2 regions of the Streptomyces sp. PsTaAH-124 genome follow, and region 1 is predicted to be linked to the other one. Evidence: predicted binding sites of a transcription regulator. Region 1 holds the regulator's gene; the other holds the start of a gene.

Region 1 (9,213 bases):
ATCTCGGCGGCGTTCTCGGCCTCCGTCGGATAGGACTTGTACACGGTCATGTACTGTTCGTCGCTCACGATCCGCTGGACCGCGGGGAGTTCGGCGTCCTGGCCGACGACCGGGGGCAGCTTCGTCACGCCCGCGGCCTTGAGCGCCTCGATGGCGCCGCCCGCCATGCCGTCGTTGGCGGCGTACACGGCGTCGATGCCGTGCTTGCCCAGCGCCTCGATCGCCTCGGCCGTCTCCGAACGGGCGATCTCCGCCTTCCAGTCCTTGGTGTCGTAGGACCTGGCGATCGTCACCTTGCCGTTCAGTTGGGCCAGGGCGCCCGCCTTGAACTGCTTGGCGTTGGGGTCGGTGGGCGAGCCGTTGATCATGACGATTTTGGCGGCGCTGCCGGCGTCCGACCCCAGTGCCTGGAGCAGCGCGCGGCCCTGCACCTCGCCGACCAGTTCGTTGTCGAAGGAGATGTACGCGTCGATGGGGCCCTCGGCGAGCCGGTCGTAGGCGATGACCGGGATACCGGCGGCCTTGGCCTTCTTCACCTGCCCGGCGATGCCGTGCGAGTCGACGGCGTCCAGCACGATGACGTCGGCCTTGTCGTCGATCATCTGCTGCATCTGGCTCGCCTGCTTGCCCGCGCTCGCCCCGGCGTTGGCGTAGGTGACCCGGCCCTTCCCGTGGGTCAGTTCGGCGACCTTCTTCTTGAGGGCGGGCGCGTCGAACCGGTCGTAGCGCGTGTTCGCGGTCTCCGGCAGCAGCAGACCCACCGTCACGTCGTCGCCCTTGGCCGGGCTCGCCTTGCTGGTGCCCGTCCCTCCGAACGCCCCGCAGGCGGTCAGCGGCAACGTCAGCGTGGCGGCGGCCACGGCCAGGGCGGTACGGCGCATCGAGGTACTCACTTCTGGTGCCTTCCGGACGAGGGCGCAGCATTGCGTCCCAGGTGCCAGAAAAGCCAACGCGGCGGCCCCCACCGGCGTCAAGCGGAACCGGCTAACGAGATGACAACACCACGTTCCGCTTTCTGTACGGAAACTTTGCGGTAACGGCCGCAATCCGCACCGAACTTGCCTTTTACGGGCACTTGGTCCGGACCATTCGGCAAAGCGAAGGGCCCGGACCGATCCGGCCCCTTCGCGGTACGGGACGAGCCCCCCCCCGACAGGAGGCGTGCACGGCCGCCTCCTCCGGACCCGGTGCCGCGGAACCGGCGCTTCCCCCGTCGTAGCGAAGTGGTGACGAAGCACGGATCGATCACGAACGAACGGTGAGTGAAGATGAATGCACCGCGAACCGCCGGGGGGAATGCAGGACCGGCCGGAAAAGCGGTCTCTCTCCTCACTCGTTCTCACCGCTCGTTCGGCGCTCTCGGCTCACGCTGTCCAGGGCGCCCTGCGTTCTTCTGTTCCACGCTGCCTCATCGGGCTCACGGCCGCCGTTCGTGCCGTGCGCCCTGTCGACTCCCGGGGGGGAAGTCCACCATGTCCGCTCGTTCCATCACCGCCCGCCGCCTTTGCACCCTGGCCGCCACCACCGTCGTCGCCGCCGTGGCCGGCGCCGTGTTCGTCCCGGCCACCGCCGGCGCCGCCGAGCAGGCGGCCACCGCACCGCTGAAGATGACCCTCGGCGCGCCCAGCCCGGCCGGTCCGCTGGAGCGCGGCGGCGCCACCGAGTCGATGACCCTCACGGTCACCAACTCCTCCGACCACGCGGAGGACTTCGCGGCCTGGCTGAAGGGCAAGGCCAAGGGCCCGAGCCCGCTGCTCGCCGACTCCGTCGTCCTCGGTGTCACCGCGCTGGACGCCCCGGCCACCAAGTCCATGGTCGGTCAGCAGGACGGTCAGTGGCAGGGCCTGTTCTACCCGGCGTCCGGCGACGCGTCGTCCTCCTTCTCGGTCCCGGCCAAGGCCACCTTCACCTGGAAGGTCACCGTCGGTCTGGGCGCCCACTACCCCACCAACGACGGCGACTTCACCCTCACCGCCGCCGGGCTGCGCAACAACGTCGAGGCCGACCCCGCCGCCGACACGGCCGTCTTCAGGACCAGGCCGGAGATCGAGCCGGGCAAGCTGAACACCTCGTTGACGTGGGACGGCGTCGTGGCCCGGCCCGGACGGCGCGCGGGGCTCGTGCTGACCACGACGGCCACGGGGCCGGGCGAGTTCCCCGCGCAGGTGAACCGCACGGTCTACGTCGACGGCTCCACTCCGTCGGGCACCCTGCGCAAGCACCTGATCCTGGAGGCGGAGGTCGGCGGCAAGATCGTCACGATGAACCAGACCGACGCGGGTGTCTGGGAGCTTCCCCCGCTGCCGAAGGGCTTCGGCGCCGCATCGGGCCCCCAGAACCTCAAGCTGTACTTCTCGCTGAGCTTCAACACCTCCATCGACCAGGAGATCTCGTTCCCGTTGAGGGCCGCCTACTCCATGGGTGACTCCCACGAGTTCAACGGTGCCGCGGTCCAGGTGAAGGCGGGCCCCGAGAACTCCGGCACGAGCACCCCCGCCCCCTCCGGCTCCTCGACCAAGGCCCCCTCCGGCTCCGGCTCCGGCTCCGCCGAGCCCACCGCGTCCGCGTCCGCCTCCGCCACGGCACCGACCGCTGCCACCGGTGGCAGCACGGGCGGTGGCACCGGCACCACCCTCACGACCGCCGTCGGCGGCGGCTCGCTGGCCCACACCGGCGCGTCCTCCACCGGCCTCTACACCGCCCTGGCCGGTGTCCTCGTCGCCCTCGGCGGCGCCGCCGCCTGGATCGGCGCCCGCCGCCGTCGCGCGGCGCGCGTCTGACCCGTACGGCCGCCTGCCGAGACACGAAAAAAGGGGGCCCGGAGTGATCCGGGCCCCCTTTCCGTGGCACACGGGAGACGGCTGCGCCGCGGGCGTCAGTCCGGGGACTGCTGCCGCTTGGGCCGCCAGACGACCAGCGCGCTGGTCTGCTGCACCTCCTGGTACGGGACGAGGTCCCGCCGGTAGGAGGCGTGCACGGCGGCCTCGCGCTGGCGCATGGTGGCCGCCGCTCCCTCCAGGGCCGACTGCAACTCCACGACCCGGGACTGCAACGCGGCGACCTGGTTCTCCAGTTCGATGATCCGCTTGATGCCGGCCAGGTTGATGCCCTCGTCCTGCGACAACTGCTGCACCTGGCGGAGCAGTTCGATGTCACGGGCGGAGTACCGGCGGCCCCGGCCCGCGGTGCGGTCCGGGGACACCAGGCCCAGCCGGTCGTACTGACGGAGGGTCTGCGGGTGCAGTCCGGACAGCTGCGCCGCCACGGAGATGACGTACACCGGTGTGTCTTCCGTCAGTTCGTACGGGTTGCGACGGCGGCCGTCCATCTCCCTCATGCTCCCTTCGCGGCCTCGAACAGCTCGGCCCGCGGGTCCTGGCCCGCGGTCGCCTCGCGATACGCCTCCAGCGCGTCACGAGCCTTCCCCGACACGTCCTTGGGAACACTCACCTCGACGGTGACCAGCAGGTCCCCGCGCGTGCCGTCCTTGCGGACCGCGCCCTTGCCGCGGGCGCGCATCGTCCGGCCGTTGGGCGTGCCCTCGGGCAGCTTCAGCGTCACCGGCGGACCGCCCAGCGTGGGCACCCGCACCTCGCCGCCGAGCGCGGCCTCGTCGAACGTGACCGGCACGGTGACGGTGAGGTTGTCGCCCTTGCGCCCGAAGACCGCGTGCTCCCCGACGTGCACCACCACGTACAGGTCGCCCGCCGGACCGCCGCGCTCGCCCGGCGCGCCCTTGCCGCGCAGCCGGATGCGCTGGCCGTCGCTGACCCCGGCCGGGATCCGCACCTGCATCGTCCGGGACGACTTGGCACGCCCGGAGCCGGAGCAGACCTCGCACGGGTGCTCCGCGATCAGCCCGCGGCCCTTGCAGTCCGGGCACGGGTCGGTCAGCGAGAAGCCGCCGCCGGAGCCGCGCGCCACCTGCCCGGTGCCGACACAGGTCGGGCACACCCGCGGCGTGCCGTTCGTGTCGCCGGTGCCCGAACAGGCCTTGCACGGCTGCTGCGAGGACATCCGCAGCGGGACCGTGGCCCCCTCGATGGCCTCCGTGAAGCTCAGCGTGACCTCGGACTCGATGTCCTGGCCGCGCCGCGGCTGGGTGCGCGGACCGGTGCCCGCGCCACCCCGGTTGAACAGGCCCCCGAAGACGTCACCGATGCCGCCGCCGAAACCGCCCGACGTCCCGCCGGCCTGGCCGCCGCCGCCGAAGAGGTCGCCCAGGTCGAAGTTGAAGGAGCCGCCGCCCGCCCCGGGACCGGGACGGAACCCGCCGCCGCCGAACAGCGCGCGGGCCTCGTCGTACTCCTTGCGCTTCTTGGGGTCGCCGAGGATGTCGTTCGCCTCGGAGATCTCCTTGAAGCGCTCCTCGGCCTTGGCGTTGCCCTTGTTGGCGTCCGGGTGGTACTCGCGGGCGAGCTTCCGGTACGCCTTCTTGATCTCGGCCTCGGTGGCGTCCTTGGGGACGCCGAGGACCTTGTAGAAGTCCTTCTCGATGAAGTCCTTGGTACTCAACCCCGACGTCCCTCCTCTCGTGCGTCGATGCCTGCCGCAGCGTCAGCCCTCGTCCGGGCCACCGCTGTCCTTCTCGTCGGCCTTGCCGTCGGACGTGTCCGTACCGGACTCGTCCGCCGCCTTGACCGTCTGCGCGCCCGGCTGGGGCTCGGCCACCGCCACCCGCGCGGGGCGGATGGTGCGCTCGCCGAACCGGTACCCGGGCTGGAGGATCGCCACGCAGGTCGTCTCGGTGACGTCCGGCGCGTAGCTGTGCATCAGGGCCTCGTGGATCGTCGGGTCGAAGGGCTCGCCCTCCTTGCCGAACTGCTGGAGTCCCATCTTGGCCGCCACGGTCTCCAGCGACTCGGCGACGGACTTGAACCCGCCCACCAGCTCGCCGTGCTCGCGCGCCCGCCCGATGTCGTCGAGCACGGGCAGCAGTTCGGACAGGAGGTTCGCCACGGCGACCTCCTTGACCGCGACCCGGTCGCGCTCGACCCTGCGGCGGTAGTTCTGGTACTCGGCCTGGAGCCGCTGGAGATCCGCGGTGCGCTCGCCGAGCGCCGTACGGACCTGGTCCAGCTGAGCCGTCAGACCGGCCGTCTGAGCGGCGTCCCCGGCCGGGGCCGCCCCCTCCTCCTTGGCGGAGGGGGCGGCCTTCGGCTCGGCGTCGTCGGAGGTGGCGCCGGAGGGGACGTCGGGCTGCTGCTCGTCGAAGCCCGGGGTCTCCTCCGTCACGCGGCACCGTCCTTGCGCTCGTCGTCGACGATCTCGGCGTCGACCACATCGTCGTCGGCCTTCGCCTGGGAGGCGCCACCGGCCTCACCGGCACCGCCGGCGGCCTGCGTGCCCTGGGCGTCGGCGTACATCGCCTGGCCGAGCTTCTGGGAGACGGCGGCGACCTTCTCCGTGGCGGTGCGGATCTCGGCGCTGTCCTCGCCCTTGAGCTTCTCCTTCAGCTCGGCGACCGACTCCTCGACCTCGGTCTTGATCTCGCCCGGGACCTTGTCCTCGTTGTCCTTGAGGAACTTCTCCGTCTGGTAGACGAGCTGCTCGCCCTGGTTGCGCGTCTCGGCGGCCTCGCGGCGGGCGTGGTCCTCCTCCGCGTACTTCTCGGCCTCCTGGCGCATCCGGTCGACCTCGTCCTTCGGCAGCGAGGAGCCGCCGGTGACGGTCATCTTCTGCTCCTTGCCCGTGCCCAGATCCTTCGCGGTCACGTGCATGATGCCGTTGGCGTCGATGTCGAAGGCGACCTCGATCTGCGGGACGCCGCGCGGCGCCGGGGGCAGACCGGTCAGCTCGAACATGCCGAGCTTCTTGTTGTAGGCCGCGATCTCGCGCTCGCCCTGGTAGACCTGGATCTGCACCGACGGCTGGTTGTCCTCGGCCGTGGTGAAGATCTCCGAGCGCTTGGTCGGGATCGTGGTGTTGCGCTCGATCAGCTTGGTCATGATGCCGCCCTTGGTCTCGATGCCGAGGGACAGCGGGGTGACGTCGAGCAGCAGGACGTCCTTGACCTCACCCTTGAGGACACCGGCCTGGAGGGCGGCGCCGATGGCGACGACCTCGTCCGGGTTCACGCCCTTGTTCGCCTCGTTGCCGCCGGTCAGCTCCTTGACCAGCTCGGCGACGGCGGGCATACGGGTGGAGCCGCCGACCAGGACGACGTGGTCGATCTCGTTGATCGAGATGCCGGCGTCCTTGATGACGTTGTGGAACGGCGTCTTGCAGCGCTCCAGCAGGTCAGCGGTCAGCTGCTGGAACTGGGCGCGGGTGAGCTTCTCGTCCAGGTGCAGCGGGCCCTCGGCGGAGGCCGTGATGTAGGGCAGGTTGATCGAGGTCTCGGTGGACGAGGACAGCTCGATCTTGGCCTTCTCGGCGGCCTCACGCAGGCGCTGGAGGGCCATCTTGTCCTTGGACAGGTCCACGCCGTGGCCGGACTGGAACTGCTTGACCAGGTAGTCGACGACGCGCTGGTCCCAGTCGTCACCACCGAGGTGGTTGTCGCCGTTGGTGGCCTTCACCTCGACGACGCCGTCACCGATCTCCAGCAGGGACACGTCGAAGGTGCCGCCGCCGAGGTCGAAGACGAGGATCGTCTGGTCGTCCTTGTCGAGGCCGTACGCCAGGGCGGCGGCGGTCGGCTCGTTGACGATGCGCAGGACGTTGAGGCCCGCGATCTCACCGGCCTCCTTGGTGGCCTGGCGCTCGGCGTCGTTGAAGTACGCCGGGACGGTGATGACCGCGTCGGTCACCTTCTCGCCCAGGTACGCCTCGGCGTCCCGCTTCAGCTTCTGCAACACGAAGGCGCTGATCTGCTGCGGGTTGAAGTCCTTGCCGTCCAGGTTGATCTTCCAGTCGGTGCCCATGTGGCGCTTGACCGACCGGATGGTCCTGTCGACGTTGGTGACGGCCTGGCGCTTGGCCACCTCGCCGACGAGCACCTCGCCGTTCTTCGCGAAGGCGACGACGGACGGCGTGGTCCTGGCGCCCTCTGCGTTGGTGATGACGGTGGGCTCGCCGCCCTCCAGAACGCTGACGACGGAGTTAGTCGTGCCCAGGTCGATGCCGACCGCACGTGCCATGGTGAGTTCCTCCAGCTGACTTGAGTGCAACGGACTCAAGTGTGCACGACGACGGCGCCGGGGTCAACAGACCTGAGTCCAGCAGACTCAAGTCTTATCCATCCCTTACACGCAATGCCTCTCTGACCTGCGGAGACGCCGTCTGCTGGGGCGGAGGAACCGGATATCCGAAGGCCGGACGGGACCCGCTCCTGGGCCCGTAGCGCCCTCCGGGCGGGGTGGCGCGCGGGGCCGAGGGCGCCCGTGGCGCACGGACCACGGCCGCCGCCGTACGGGCACCGCGCGGACCGGGCGCGGCCGTGCGGGTGCCCCGGGCGCCGGACGCCGAAGCCCCGCTGCCGCCCCGGCTCGACCGCCCGGAGCCGCCGGAGGCGCCGGTGCCGCCGGAGGCGCGCAGGCCGCGCACACCCCCGCGCACACCGCCACCCAGCGCCCGCAGAAACCCCAGCGCGGCACCCGCTCCCGCGCCCGCCTTCCCCGCGCGCCCGCGCGCACCCGCGTCCTGGGCGGCCGGTAGCCCCGTCCTGGCGCGCGCACCGGTGGCCGTCCCGGCGCGGGTACCCGTCCCGGTCGCGTACGCACCGGTCGCGTACGCACCCGTCCTGTACGCGCCGGTGTGCGTGCCGGTGACGCCGGTGTGCGGCCCGGTGCCCCGGCGCGGCCCGTACACCCGTACGCGCAGCAGCCCGAGGACGACCGGCAGCAGCGCGCCCGCCGTCCACAGGGCGCTCGTCGGGGTGAGCCAGCCCGCGTGCACCAGGACGCCGACCAGCACCGTCGCGAAGGTGAGGGTGCCGAGCGCGACCGTGGCGCCCGGCGGGGTGAGGCCGAGCCTGCGCAGCCGGTGGGCGAGGTGGTCGGGGCCGCGGCGCGCCACCGCGCGCCCGGCCAGCCGCCGGGAGAGCACGACGAGCACCGCGTCGGCGGTCACCGTGGCGGTGAGCGCGAAGAGGACGGCGGCGGTGGACCCGGCCTCGTACCCCGTACGGACGAGCACCGCGGAGGCGGCCAGCACGAAGCCGGTGAACAGCGAGCCGCAGGCGCCGAACGCGATCCGCGCGGGGTGCCAGTTGTGCATGAGGAAGCCGGTGAGGGCGGCGGCGAGCACGCTCAGCAGCACCGCCAGATCGTCCATCACCTCGGCCGCCGCGCACGCGCCCGCCCCGAAGGCCATCAGCACCCCCACGGTGCCGGCCAGCCCGTCGGCGTGGTCCAGCCCGCGGAAGGCGACGGCCACACAGGCGATCCAGGCCACCGCGGCGATCCCGCCCGGCACCCCGGTCTCGTCGTACGGCACCACGCACGCCGCCGCGAGGGCCGCCCCCACCAGCAGCAGCACGGTCTTCAGCCGCCACACGTCGGCGACCAGGCCGAGCACGGCGACCCCGGCGCCCGCCGCCAGCAGCCGCCCCACGCCGTCGCTCAGCGGCGCGGCGCCCGTCCAGCCGCCGGCCGCCGCGACCAGGCAGGTGCTGCCCACCACGGCCACCCCGCCGAGCAGCGGCACCGGCCGGAGCCTGCGGCGGTCGACCAGCCCGAGCCGCAGCGCGGGCACCCGCAGCAGGGCGGAGAGCACGGCGGCGAGGAACAGGGCGGCGGTGGCGGTGGCGATCCCGTAGAGCACGGTTCTTAAATTAGGTGCATATCGGGTGTTTGGGTGTGAATAACACGATCAGATGCGAACCTGACCGAATCAAAACCCCCGGGAACCCCTCCGGGACCCCTCCGAAACCCCTCCGCACACGCCCCGCGCGCGCCTCGCACACCCCCCGCTCGGTACGCTCCGAGCAGACCCCGGCCGCACCGGACCGCCCCCGAGCAGCCCGCGCGACCCCGCGCGGCTCTCAGGTGACCCTCAGCGATCCAGATCACCCCGCGCCCGGCTACATTGCGACGGAGGATGGGGGTAGTCTCAGACGGACTGCATAAGTTACCGCTTAGTAATGTCGAGGCCGCCTCACAGGAGCCCCAATGCAACTCGCCGCGATCATCGTGTCGCTGGTCCTGATCGTGGTCGGCGTGGCACTGTTCGGCCGCGCCGTCCTCCAGATCTTCCGTTACCTGCGGCTCGGGCAGTCCGTACCCGCCGGGACCCGGACCGACGAGCCCGTGCAGCGCACCGTCACCGTGG
Region 2 (9,213 bases), on a different contig from region 1:
ACGACACGCAGGAACTCGCCGGAGGCGGCGCCCTGGATCACCCGGTGGTCGTAGGTCGACGTGAGCGTCATGACCTTGGAGATGCCGAGCTTGTTCAGGGTGTCCTGGCTGGTGCCCTGGAACTCCGCCGGGTAGTCCATGGAGCCGACGCCCATGATCACCGACTGGCCGGGCATCAGACGCGGCACGGAGTGGACCGTGCCGAGGCCGCCGGGGTTGGTGAGGGAGACGGTGACGCCGGTGAAGTCGTCCATCGTCAGCTTGCCGTCGCGGGCGCGGCGGACGATGTCCTCGTAGGCCTGCCAGAACTCGAAGAAGTTCAGCGTCTCGGCCTTCTTGATCGCCGCGACGACGAGCTGGCGGTCGCCGTTGGGCTTGACCAGGTCGATGGCGAGACCGAGGTTGATGTGGTCCGGCTTGACCAGGGTCGGCTTGCCGTCCTTCTCGGCGAACGAGTTGTTCATCGAGGGCATGGCCTTGATGGCCTGGACCATCGCGTAGCCGATGAGGTGCGTGAAGGAGATCTTCCCGCCGCGGGCCCGCTTGAGGTGGTTGTTGATGACGATGCGGTTGTCGAACAGCAGCTTCACCGGGACGGCGCGCACGGACGTGGCCGTGGGCAGCTCCAGGGAGGCGTTCATGTTCTTGGCGACCGCGGCGGAGGGGCCGCGCAGCGTCACGAACTCGGGACCGGCCGGTGCCTCGGCGGCGGGCTCCGCCTTGGCGGGCGCCGGCTTCGCGGGGGCCGGGGCGGCCTTCGCGGGGGCCGGGGCCTGCGCGGCGGGCTTCGCCGGGGCGGGGGCCGGGGCGGGCTGCGCCGGAGCGGCGGGGTGTGCGGCGGCGGGCGCGGCCGGGGCCTGCGCGGGCTTCGCCGGGGCCGCCGGGGCGGCGGGCGCCGCCTGGGGCGCCGTGGTGGTGCCCGCGGCCCCCGCGGCCGCGGTACCCGCCGGAGCCGTGGAGGCAGCGGCGGCGGCTCCCGGCTTGTAATCGGCGAAGAAGTCCCACCAGGCACGGTCTACCGAGTTCGGGTCCTGGAGGTACTGCTGATAGATCTCGTCGACGAGCCACTCGTTGGCACCGAACGCGGCCGCGGGGTTCTTCCCGGCTTGGTCGGTCTCGGTGGAGATGCTCGAGTTACTGGGGGACTGTGGCGACACGGCGGCAACCGCCCTCTTCCGCTTCACAAGGTGATGGACAGCGGGAATAAAGGCTACGCCTCCAAGACCGTGAAGGTCAGGTCGAGCCGGTTCATCGTCGCGTAAGTCACATCGAAAGCTGTGTTTCGGGGCTTGAAATGGCGGGAAACAAGCGTGGTTCGCCTGTCGTGGGCAAGGGGCCATCCGGGCCTGACCCGGCGCGGAGGCAGGCCCCTGCCTGATCACACGTGTCCGGCTGGGCGGATGCTCGTGGATCTTGGGGTTCCGGCTCCGACTTTACGTCAACTTGGCAGAGAGGGAAGCCCGGGAAGAGTGATGCGGATCCGGCAACCGCGCTCGGATTCGGCCACCCCGATCCGGCCGCCGTGCAGATCCACCGCCCAGCGGGCGATCGCCAGGCCGAGCCCGGTCCCGCCGTCGCTCCCCGGGCCGTGCGGCCGGCTCACCGCGCCCCGGTTGAAACGCTCGAAGACGCGGTGCCACTCGGAGCGGGGGATGCCCGGCCCCTCGTCGATGACCTCCAGGTCCAGCGACTGGGGCTGCGCCCCGCGCCGCGCCTTGACCGTCACCCGGCCGTGCGGCGGGCTGTGCTTGACCGCGTTGTCGATCAGGTTGGCGACCACCTGGTGGATCCGCTCCGGATCCGCGTGCGCGGTCAGGTCCAGCGGGGACACGTCGAGCCGCAGATGGACGTCGGTGCGGGTGTGGTTGCCCGAGCCCGAGGCCATGCCCGCGCGCGCGGAGGCCACCATGTTGGCCTCCTTCAGCACGCCCGACAGATACGGCCACACCTCGAAGCGCCGCTTCTTCAGCGGCACCACGCCGTTGTCCAGGCGGGACAGGTCCAGCAGGGTCTCCACCAGGCGGCCCAGCCGCTCGGTCTGCTTCAGGGCCGTGCGCATGGTCTCCGCGTCGGCCTCGGTGACCCCGTCGACGATGTTCTCCAGCACCGCGCGCAGGCCCGCGATCGGCGTGCGCAGCTCGTGCGAGACATTCGCCACCAGCTCCTTGCGCTGGCGGTCCTGGGCGGCCAGCTCGTCCGCCATGCGGTTGATCGTCTGCGCCAGGTCGCCCAGCTCGTCGCGGCGGTTCTCGCGCACCCGGCGCGTGTAGTCGCCGTGCGAGATGGACCGGGCCACCGCGTTCATCTCGTCCAGCGGGGCGGTCAGCGAGTGCGCCACGAACTGGGTGATCAGCAGCGTGGCGATCATGGAGAAGACCATGATGAAGCGCAGCTCGGTCTTGGTGTGCACCGCGATCATCGACAGACCGGTGGTGATCAGCACCGCGATGACGACCAGCGCGCCCAGCTTGGTCTTGACCGAGAAGGGGTGGCGGACCCGCCCGCCACCGCCCCAGGGGTCCCGCTGGTCCCCGTGCGCCGCCGGCCCGTCGCTCATGGGGTGGGCGTCTCCAGCGCGTAGCCCACGCCGTGCACGGTACGGATCCGCTCGGCGCCGATCTTCCGGCGCAGCGCCTTGATGTGGCTGTCGACGGTGCGGGTGCCCGAGGCGTCCGCCCAGTCCCACACCTCCGCCAGCAGCTGCTCGCGGGAGAGCACCGCGCGCGGGGTGTTGGCCAGGCACACCAGCAGGTCGAACTCGGTCGGCGTGAGGTGGACGTCCTCGCTGCGCACCCGGACCCTGCGCTGCGCGTGGTCGATCTCCAGCTCGCCCAGGCGCAGGATGCCGCTGCGCGGGGTCGCCGCGGCCAGCGCCGCCCGCTCCACCCGGCGCAGCAGGACGTGCACGCGGGCGGCCAGCTCCCGCATCGAGAACGGCTTGGTCATGTAGTCGTCGGCGCCGACCCCGAGCCCGACCAGCATGTCGGTCTCGTCGTCGCGCGCGGTGAGCATCAGCACCGGCACCGGCCGCTGGGCCTGCACCCGGCGGCAGACCTCCAGGCCGTCGAAGCCGGGCAGCATGATGTCGAGGATCAGCAGGTCGGGCTGCCATGCCTCGGCGGTGTCGACGGCGCTCGGCCCGTCGCCCGCGGTCTGCACCAGGAAACCCTCGGCGCGCAGACGGGTGGCGATGGCGTCCATGATGGTCTGGTCGTCCTCGACCACCAGGACCCGGCGCTGGGCTCCCGGCCCGGCCGTCGTGCCGCCCTGCGCGGTGTGTGTCTGCTCCATCGCCCGCCCCTGAGGTGTGCTTTCCGGAATCATGTGGGGTGATTCCATGACTGCGCGTGGTCGCGATCGACGCTTGAATGATCGGCGTCAGGGAAGCAGCGTACGGGGAGTCACGGTGCCTTTGCTATCCAGCCCGGACGGCGAGGTGCACGACGTCCGGTACGCCCCGGGCAACCGGGATCTCTTCGGTGCGCACCTGCTGGAACCCGACATTCCACAAGGTTCCTTCAAATTCCGGAGAGGGTTTCGCCGACCACACCGCGAGGACGCCGCCGGGTCTCAACACCCGTGCGCAGCTTGCCAGTCCGGACGGTGCGTACAGCTCGCCGTTGCCCTCGGTGACGGTCCAGCCGGGGCCGTTGTCGATGTCCAGGCAGAGCGCGTCGAACGTGGCGGAAGTCTCATTGACGTAAGTGACGAGGTTGGTCTCCACGATCTCGGTGCGCTCGTCGGCGAGGGCCCGCGCGGTGAGCGCGGCGAGCGGTCCCCCGCGGTGCCAGCCGACGATCGCGGACTCCCGCTCCACGACCGTGATCCGGCCCCAGCGGGGCTCGGCCGCGGCGTGCGCGAGTGAGAAGCCGACGCCCAGCCCGCCGATCAGCACGCGCGGTGCCGGGCGGCCGTCCAGCGCGGCGAGGGCGGCGTCCACGAGCAGCCGTTCGGAACGGCCGTCGGAGGTGTCCATCAGGAAGCAGCCGTTGGCGATGATCTGAAGCAACGCGCCGTGCCGGCGCAGCACGACCTCTCCGTGGGGTCCCTCGCGGCGGTCCAGCACCACGGGAGTCTCGTACGAGGCGTTCATGAGGTCATCCTGCCCGAACAGGGGCTTGCCGCCACCTGGATTACGGGTGACACGGATCGAACACCGTACGAGGACGGGCCGTTCGCGCACCGGCCGGGAACAGAACCGTGCACAGGAGGAAGTTAATAGGTTGCTGTGAATCGGCTGCCCGGTGGCGCCGGTCATGGACAGCCGCTCCCGGGACGCGAAGGGTTGGGGGCACGACGGAAGGAGCGCCACCGTGGAACGGACTGCGGACCCCGAGGCCGCGGCCCCGCCCCGCCCGGACGGCGCACCGCGCCCTCTGGAGGGCGTGCCGCGGCAACGGCCCCGGCTGGCGGCGGCACCCGCGGACGCGCCGGCGGCCCCGCCGCCGCTCGTGGGCCCGGGTGCCGCCGCCGCTGCCCTGGGCGTGCGGTGGGGCGGGCTCCGCCGGGTCCTGCCCGGCCCCCGCCGTACGCCTTTCACGTTCTGGTACGCGCTGGTGCTGGTCCTCACCTCGCTCGTCACCGAGTACGCCCCCGCCGCCGTGGTGGACGCGCTGTACCGCAGCTCCAGCACGGATGTCGCGCACCTCGTCCGGGACCCGGTGCGGGTGCTGGCCGGGAGCGCGCTGTGGATCGCGGGCGGGGTCGTGTCGGCGTACTCCCTGTGCTTCCTGCTGGTGCTCACCGCGCTGGAGCTCAGGACCGGCGCGCGGCGCACCGCCGGGGTGTTCCTGCTCGGGCATGTGGTCGCCACCCTGGCCACCGAGGTGCCGGTCGGGCTCGCGGTGCTGGCCGGGCGGCTCCCGGCCGGGTCGCTGCACCGCCTGGACTACGGGATCAGCTTCGGTGTCGCCGCCAGCGTCGGCGCGCTCTGCGGCCTGCTGCGCCCCTGGCTGCGCTGGCCCGCGCTGACGGTGTTCGCCGGGATGCTGCTGGACGACCTGGCGTCCTTCACCGACCCGATGACCTCCTGCGGCCACCTCATCGCGCTGGCGGTGGGGGTGGGCTGCTGGCCGGTGCTGCGGCGCGGGCCGGGGCTCTGGAGCGATGACAGGCAGCAGCCCCCGGTTGCGTAATGTGATCATCATGCGACCGAAGATTGTCATCATCCTGTCCGTGGCCGGTCTGCTGGCCACGGGATGCGGCGGGAACGGGAATTCCGGTCCGGGGGACGCCGGTGCCAAGGCGTCGGCGTCGGCTCCCGGTCCGGCGGCGATGGCGCAGCGGCTGGCGCGGCCGGGCGAGAGCCCGGACCCGGAACCGTCCCCCTCGCCCGCCGCCAGTGCGCCGTTCGCCGAGCAGCTCGCGTACGAACTGCGCTCCAGGACGCTCGAAATGGCCGCCGCCCCCGGCAGCACGACCGGGAAGTGCCCGAGGACCGCGGTCTCGAAGAAGGGCGCGAAGGTCACGTGCACCACCACCTACAAGGGCCTGGAGGTCCGCTGGGACGTGACCCTCGGCGACAAGGCCCCCTGGTCGGTCTCCGGTGACTACGTGTCCTACAAGGCGCTTCCCCGTACGGGAATCCTCACCCGGGACGGCGTGGCCCGTCTCTTCTACGGCAACTTCAGCCCCGATTATCTGCTGTGCAACGACATCCCCGAGGCCGTCCTCGCACCGCTGAACGCCAAGTCCGCCTACACCTGCGAGCCGGTCGACAAGGGGAAGAAGCCGCTCGGGTACGGCACCCCGGTCCGCGCCACCGAGAACGGGCCCCGCGCCTACTGACCGGCCGTCCGCTCCGGCCGAGCCGTCCGGTGGGGCCGGTCAGGCCGGGGTGGGGCTGTCCGCCGCGGGGCGGCCCGCGAGGGCGGCGCGCAGCCGGTCCATGGCCGCCTTCCAGGAGGCGCTGTCCGACTCTGCCCACAGTTCGAGGAGTTCGGACTCCTCGGTGAGGACGCGGTCGAGGGCGCGCAGGGCGGGGGCGCGCAGGCCGGTGAGGTCGGGGACGGGCTGCCGGGGGCCGTAGGCGGAGTCCGCGGGGTCGCCGCCGGGGCACTGGGCGGCGACCAGGGCCGCCGCCGCGACGGCCTCCTCGCCGATCTCCGAGTCGAGGAAGCCGGTCGTGTCGGCCGCGCGGGTCAGCGCGGCGAGGACCAGGTCCCGCCGCGCGTCGGCGGAGGCGTCGTCCAGGGCGCCGCTCCAGTCCGCCGCGGTGTCGTTGTCGAAGGGTCCGATGTCCCAGGTGCCCATGTGTCTCTCCCGGCTGTGGTGATGTCCGGGCAGCGTGACAGGTGCCACTGACATCGGGCCCGCCGCGCGGGATCTCCCTGGTCCGGCGCCTGCGCACCGGCCCGCGCCGCACCCCGCGGAATATCCCGCTCCCCGTGATCGCTGACTGATCGCTGACGGCGAACAAGCACCGGGGAACAATCGCCCGCTCCCAAGCATTGAGTCGGCATAGCTCAACTTGACTGCCGAAGGGGAGATCATGGCTGCTGAGTCCACGGCGTTCACACCGCTCACTCTGCCTGTGCTGCCGCTCGATGACGAGGTCGTGCTGCCCGGCATGGTGGTTCCGCTGGACCTGAGTGATGCCGAGGTACGGGCCGCGGTGGAGGCCGCGCAGGCCGCCGCCCGGTCGGAGCCGGGCAAGCCCAGGGTGCTGCTGGTGCCGCGCATCGAGGGGACGTACGCCAAGACCGGTGTGCTGGGCACCGTCGAGCAGGTAGGACGGCTGGCCGACGGCGACCCGGGCGCGCTGATCCGCGGCCGGGGCCGGGTGAGCATCGGCGCCGGGACCACCGGGCCGGGCGCCGCGCTGTGGGTCGAGGGCACCCGGATCGACGAGACCGTCCCGGAGCCGCTGCCCGGCCAGGTCGCGGAGCTGGTGAAGGAGTACAAGGCCCTCGCCACCGCCTGGCTGCGCAAGCGCGGCGCCTGGCAGGTCGTCGACCGGGTCCAGGCCATCGACGACGTCTCCGCGCTCGCCGACAACTCCGGCTACTCGCCGTTCCTCACCACCGAACAGAAGATCGAACTGCTGGAGACCGCCGAGCCGGTGGCCCGGTTGCGGCTCGCCACCCGGCAGCTGCGCGACCACCTCGCCGAGCAGGACGTCGCCGAGACCATCGCCAAGGACGTCCAGGAGGGCGTCGACAAGCAGCAGCGCGAGTTCCTGCTGCGCCGTCAGCTCGAAGCCGTCCGCAAGGAGCTGCGCGAGCTGAACGGCGAGAGCGGCGGCGAGGGCGAGGAGTCCGACGACTACCGGGCCCGCGTCGAGGCCGCCGACCTGCCCGAGAAGGTGCGCGAGGCGGCGCTCAAGGAGGTCGACAAGCTGGAGCGCGCCTCCGACCAGTCGCCCGAGGGCTCCTGGATCCGCACCTGGCTCGACACGGTCCTGGAGATGCCGTGGAACGAGCGGACCGAGGACGCCTACGACATCGAGGGCGCCAAGGACGTGCTGGACGCCGAGCACGCGGGCCTGAAGGACGTGAAGGAGCGCATCACCGAGTACCTGGCGGTGCGCAAGCGGCGCGACGACCGCGGCCTCGGGGTGATCGGCGGGCGGCGCGGCGGTGCCGTGCTCGCGCTCGTCGGCCCGCCCGGGGTCGGCAAGACCAGCCTGGGCGAGTCCGTGGCGCACGCGATGGGCCGCAAGTTCGTCCGCGTCGCCCTCGGCGGCGTCCGCGACGAGGCGGAGATCCGCGGCCACCGCCGCACCTACGTCGGCGCGCTGCCCGGCCGGATCGTGCGGGCCGTCAAGGAGGCCGGTTCGATGAACCCGGTGGTCCTGCTCGACGAGATCGACAAGGTCGGCTCCGACTACCGCGGCGACCCGGCGGCGGCCCTGCTGGAGGTCCTGGACCCGGCGCAGAACCACACCTTCCGGGACCACTACCTGGAGGTCGAGCTGGACCTGTCGGACGTGGTCTTCCTGGCCACGGCCAACGTCCTGGAGGCGATCCCGGAGGCGCTGGCCGACCGGATGGAGATCGTGCGCCTGGACGGCTACACCGAGGACGAGAAGGTCGTCATCGCCCGCGACCACCTGCTCCCGCGCCAGCTGGAGCGGGCCGGTCTCGGCGCCGACGAGGTCACCATCGAGGAGGGCGCGCTGCGCAGGCTGGCGGGCGAGTACACCCGCGAGGCGGGCGTGCGCACCCTGGAGCGCTCGGTGGCGCGGCTGCTGCGCAAGATCGCCGCCCAGCACGAACTGGGCGAGCGGGAGCTGCCGTTCACCGTCACCGCCGACTCCCTGCGGGCCCTGATCGGCCGGCCGCACCACGTACCGGAGTCCGCCCAGGACCCGGCCGAGCGCCGTACGGCCGTGCCGGGCGTGGCGACCGGCCTCGCGGTCACCGGCGCCGGTGGCGACGTGCTCTACGTCGAGGCGTCCCTCGCCGACCCCGAGACGGGGGCCGCGGGCCTGACGCTGACCGGTCAGCTCGGCGACGTCATGAAGGAGTCCGCGCAGATCGCGCTGAGCTTCCTGCGCAGCCACGGCGCCGAGCTGGAGCTGCCGGTGGGCGATCTGAAGGACCGGGGCGCGCACATCCACTTCCCGGCGGGCGCGGTCCCCAAGGACGGCCCGAGCGCCGGTGTCACGATGACGACGGCGCTGGCCTCGCTGCTGTCGGGCCGCCTGGTGCGCACCGACGTGGCGATGACCGGCGAGGTGTCGCTGACCGGACGCGTGCTGCCCATCGGCGGGGTGAAGCAGAAGCTGCTCGCCGCGCACCGGGCGGGCGTGACCACCGTGATCATCCCCAAGCGCAACGAGCCCGACCTGGACGACGTCCCGGCGGAGGTGCTGGACAAGCTCGATGTGCACGCCGTCACCGATGTCCGCCAGGTGCTGGAACTGGCCCTGGCGCCTGCGGTGAGCGGTGCGGAGGAGAAGGTTCCGGCGGCGGCGTGACGGACGCGGCCGGATGAAAGGGGGAAGGCCCGGTCCTCCTCGGGGAGGACCGGGCCTTCGCCGTACGCGCCCGCGTACGCGTACGGATCAGCCGTTGGCCAGGGCCTTCACCCGGTCCAGCGCGCCGTTGAACTTGTCGTGGTCGCCCACCGTCGGGCCGGACGAGGTGTACTGCCACATCGTGTAGAAGCCCCAGCCCGCCGGCAGCGTCCCCACGGTCGAGGCGTACCGCGCGATCCACAGCGGGTTGTTGGCGGCGAAACCGCCGTAGTTCCCGGTGCACTGGGTCCACC

Evidence for each region. The regulator HspR, encoded in region 1, represses chaperone genes until heat shock. The targets are predictions, from matches to a motif close to TTGAGNNNNNNNNNCTCAA.
Region 2: lon (endopeptidase La) is a predicted target of HspR. The motif match lies at 6,450-6,468, and genes of this name have one in related genera.

Annotation. Positions count from the first base shown of each region.
Region 1 is NZ_KB892180.1:233,152-242,364, forward strand. It holds gene B086_RS0124240 (sugar ABC transporter substrate-binding protein) at 1-881, opposite strand, end outside; gene B086_RS0124245 (LPXTG cell wall anchor domain-containing protein) at 1,473-2,780, shown strand; gene B086_RS0124250 (heat shock protein transcriptional repressor HspR) at 2,876-3,328, opposite strand; gene dnaJ (molecular chaperone DnaJ) at 3,334-4,515, opposite strand; gene grpE (nucleotide exchange factor GrpE) at 4,558-5,235, opposite strand; gene dnaK (molecular chaperone DnaK) at 5,232-7,082, opposite strand; partial or broken gene B086_RS45620 (MraY family glycosyltransferase) at 7,735-8,706, opposite strand; gene B086_RS0124275 ((Fe-S)-binding protein) at 9,054-9,213, shown strand, end outside.
Region 2 is NZ_KB892208.1:218,833-228,045, forward strand. It holds gene B086_RS0136550 (multifunctional oxoglutarate decarboxylase/oxoglutarate dehydrogenase thiamine pyrophosphate-binding subunit/dihydrolipoyllysine-residue succinyltransferase subunit) at 1-1,157, opposite strand, end outside; gene B086_RS0136555 (sensor histidine kinase) at 1,439-2,557, opposite strand; gene B086_RS0136560 (response regulator transcription factor) at 2,554-3,291, opposite strand; gene B086_RS0136565 (spermidine synthase) at 3,416-4,093, opposite strand; gene B086_RS0136570 (rhomboid-like protein) at 4,314-5,135, shown strand; gene B086_RS0136575 (hypothetical protein) at 5,146-5,787, shown strand; gene B086_RS0136580 (DUF4259 domain-containing protein) at 5,827-6,252, opposite strand; gene lon (endopeptidase La) at 6,491-8,920, shown strand; gene B086_RS0136590 (lysozyme) at 9,008-9,213, opposite strand, start outside.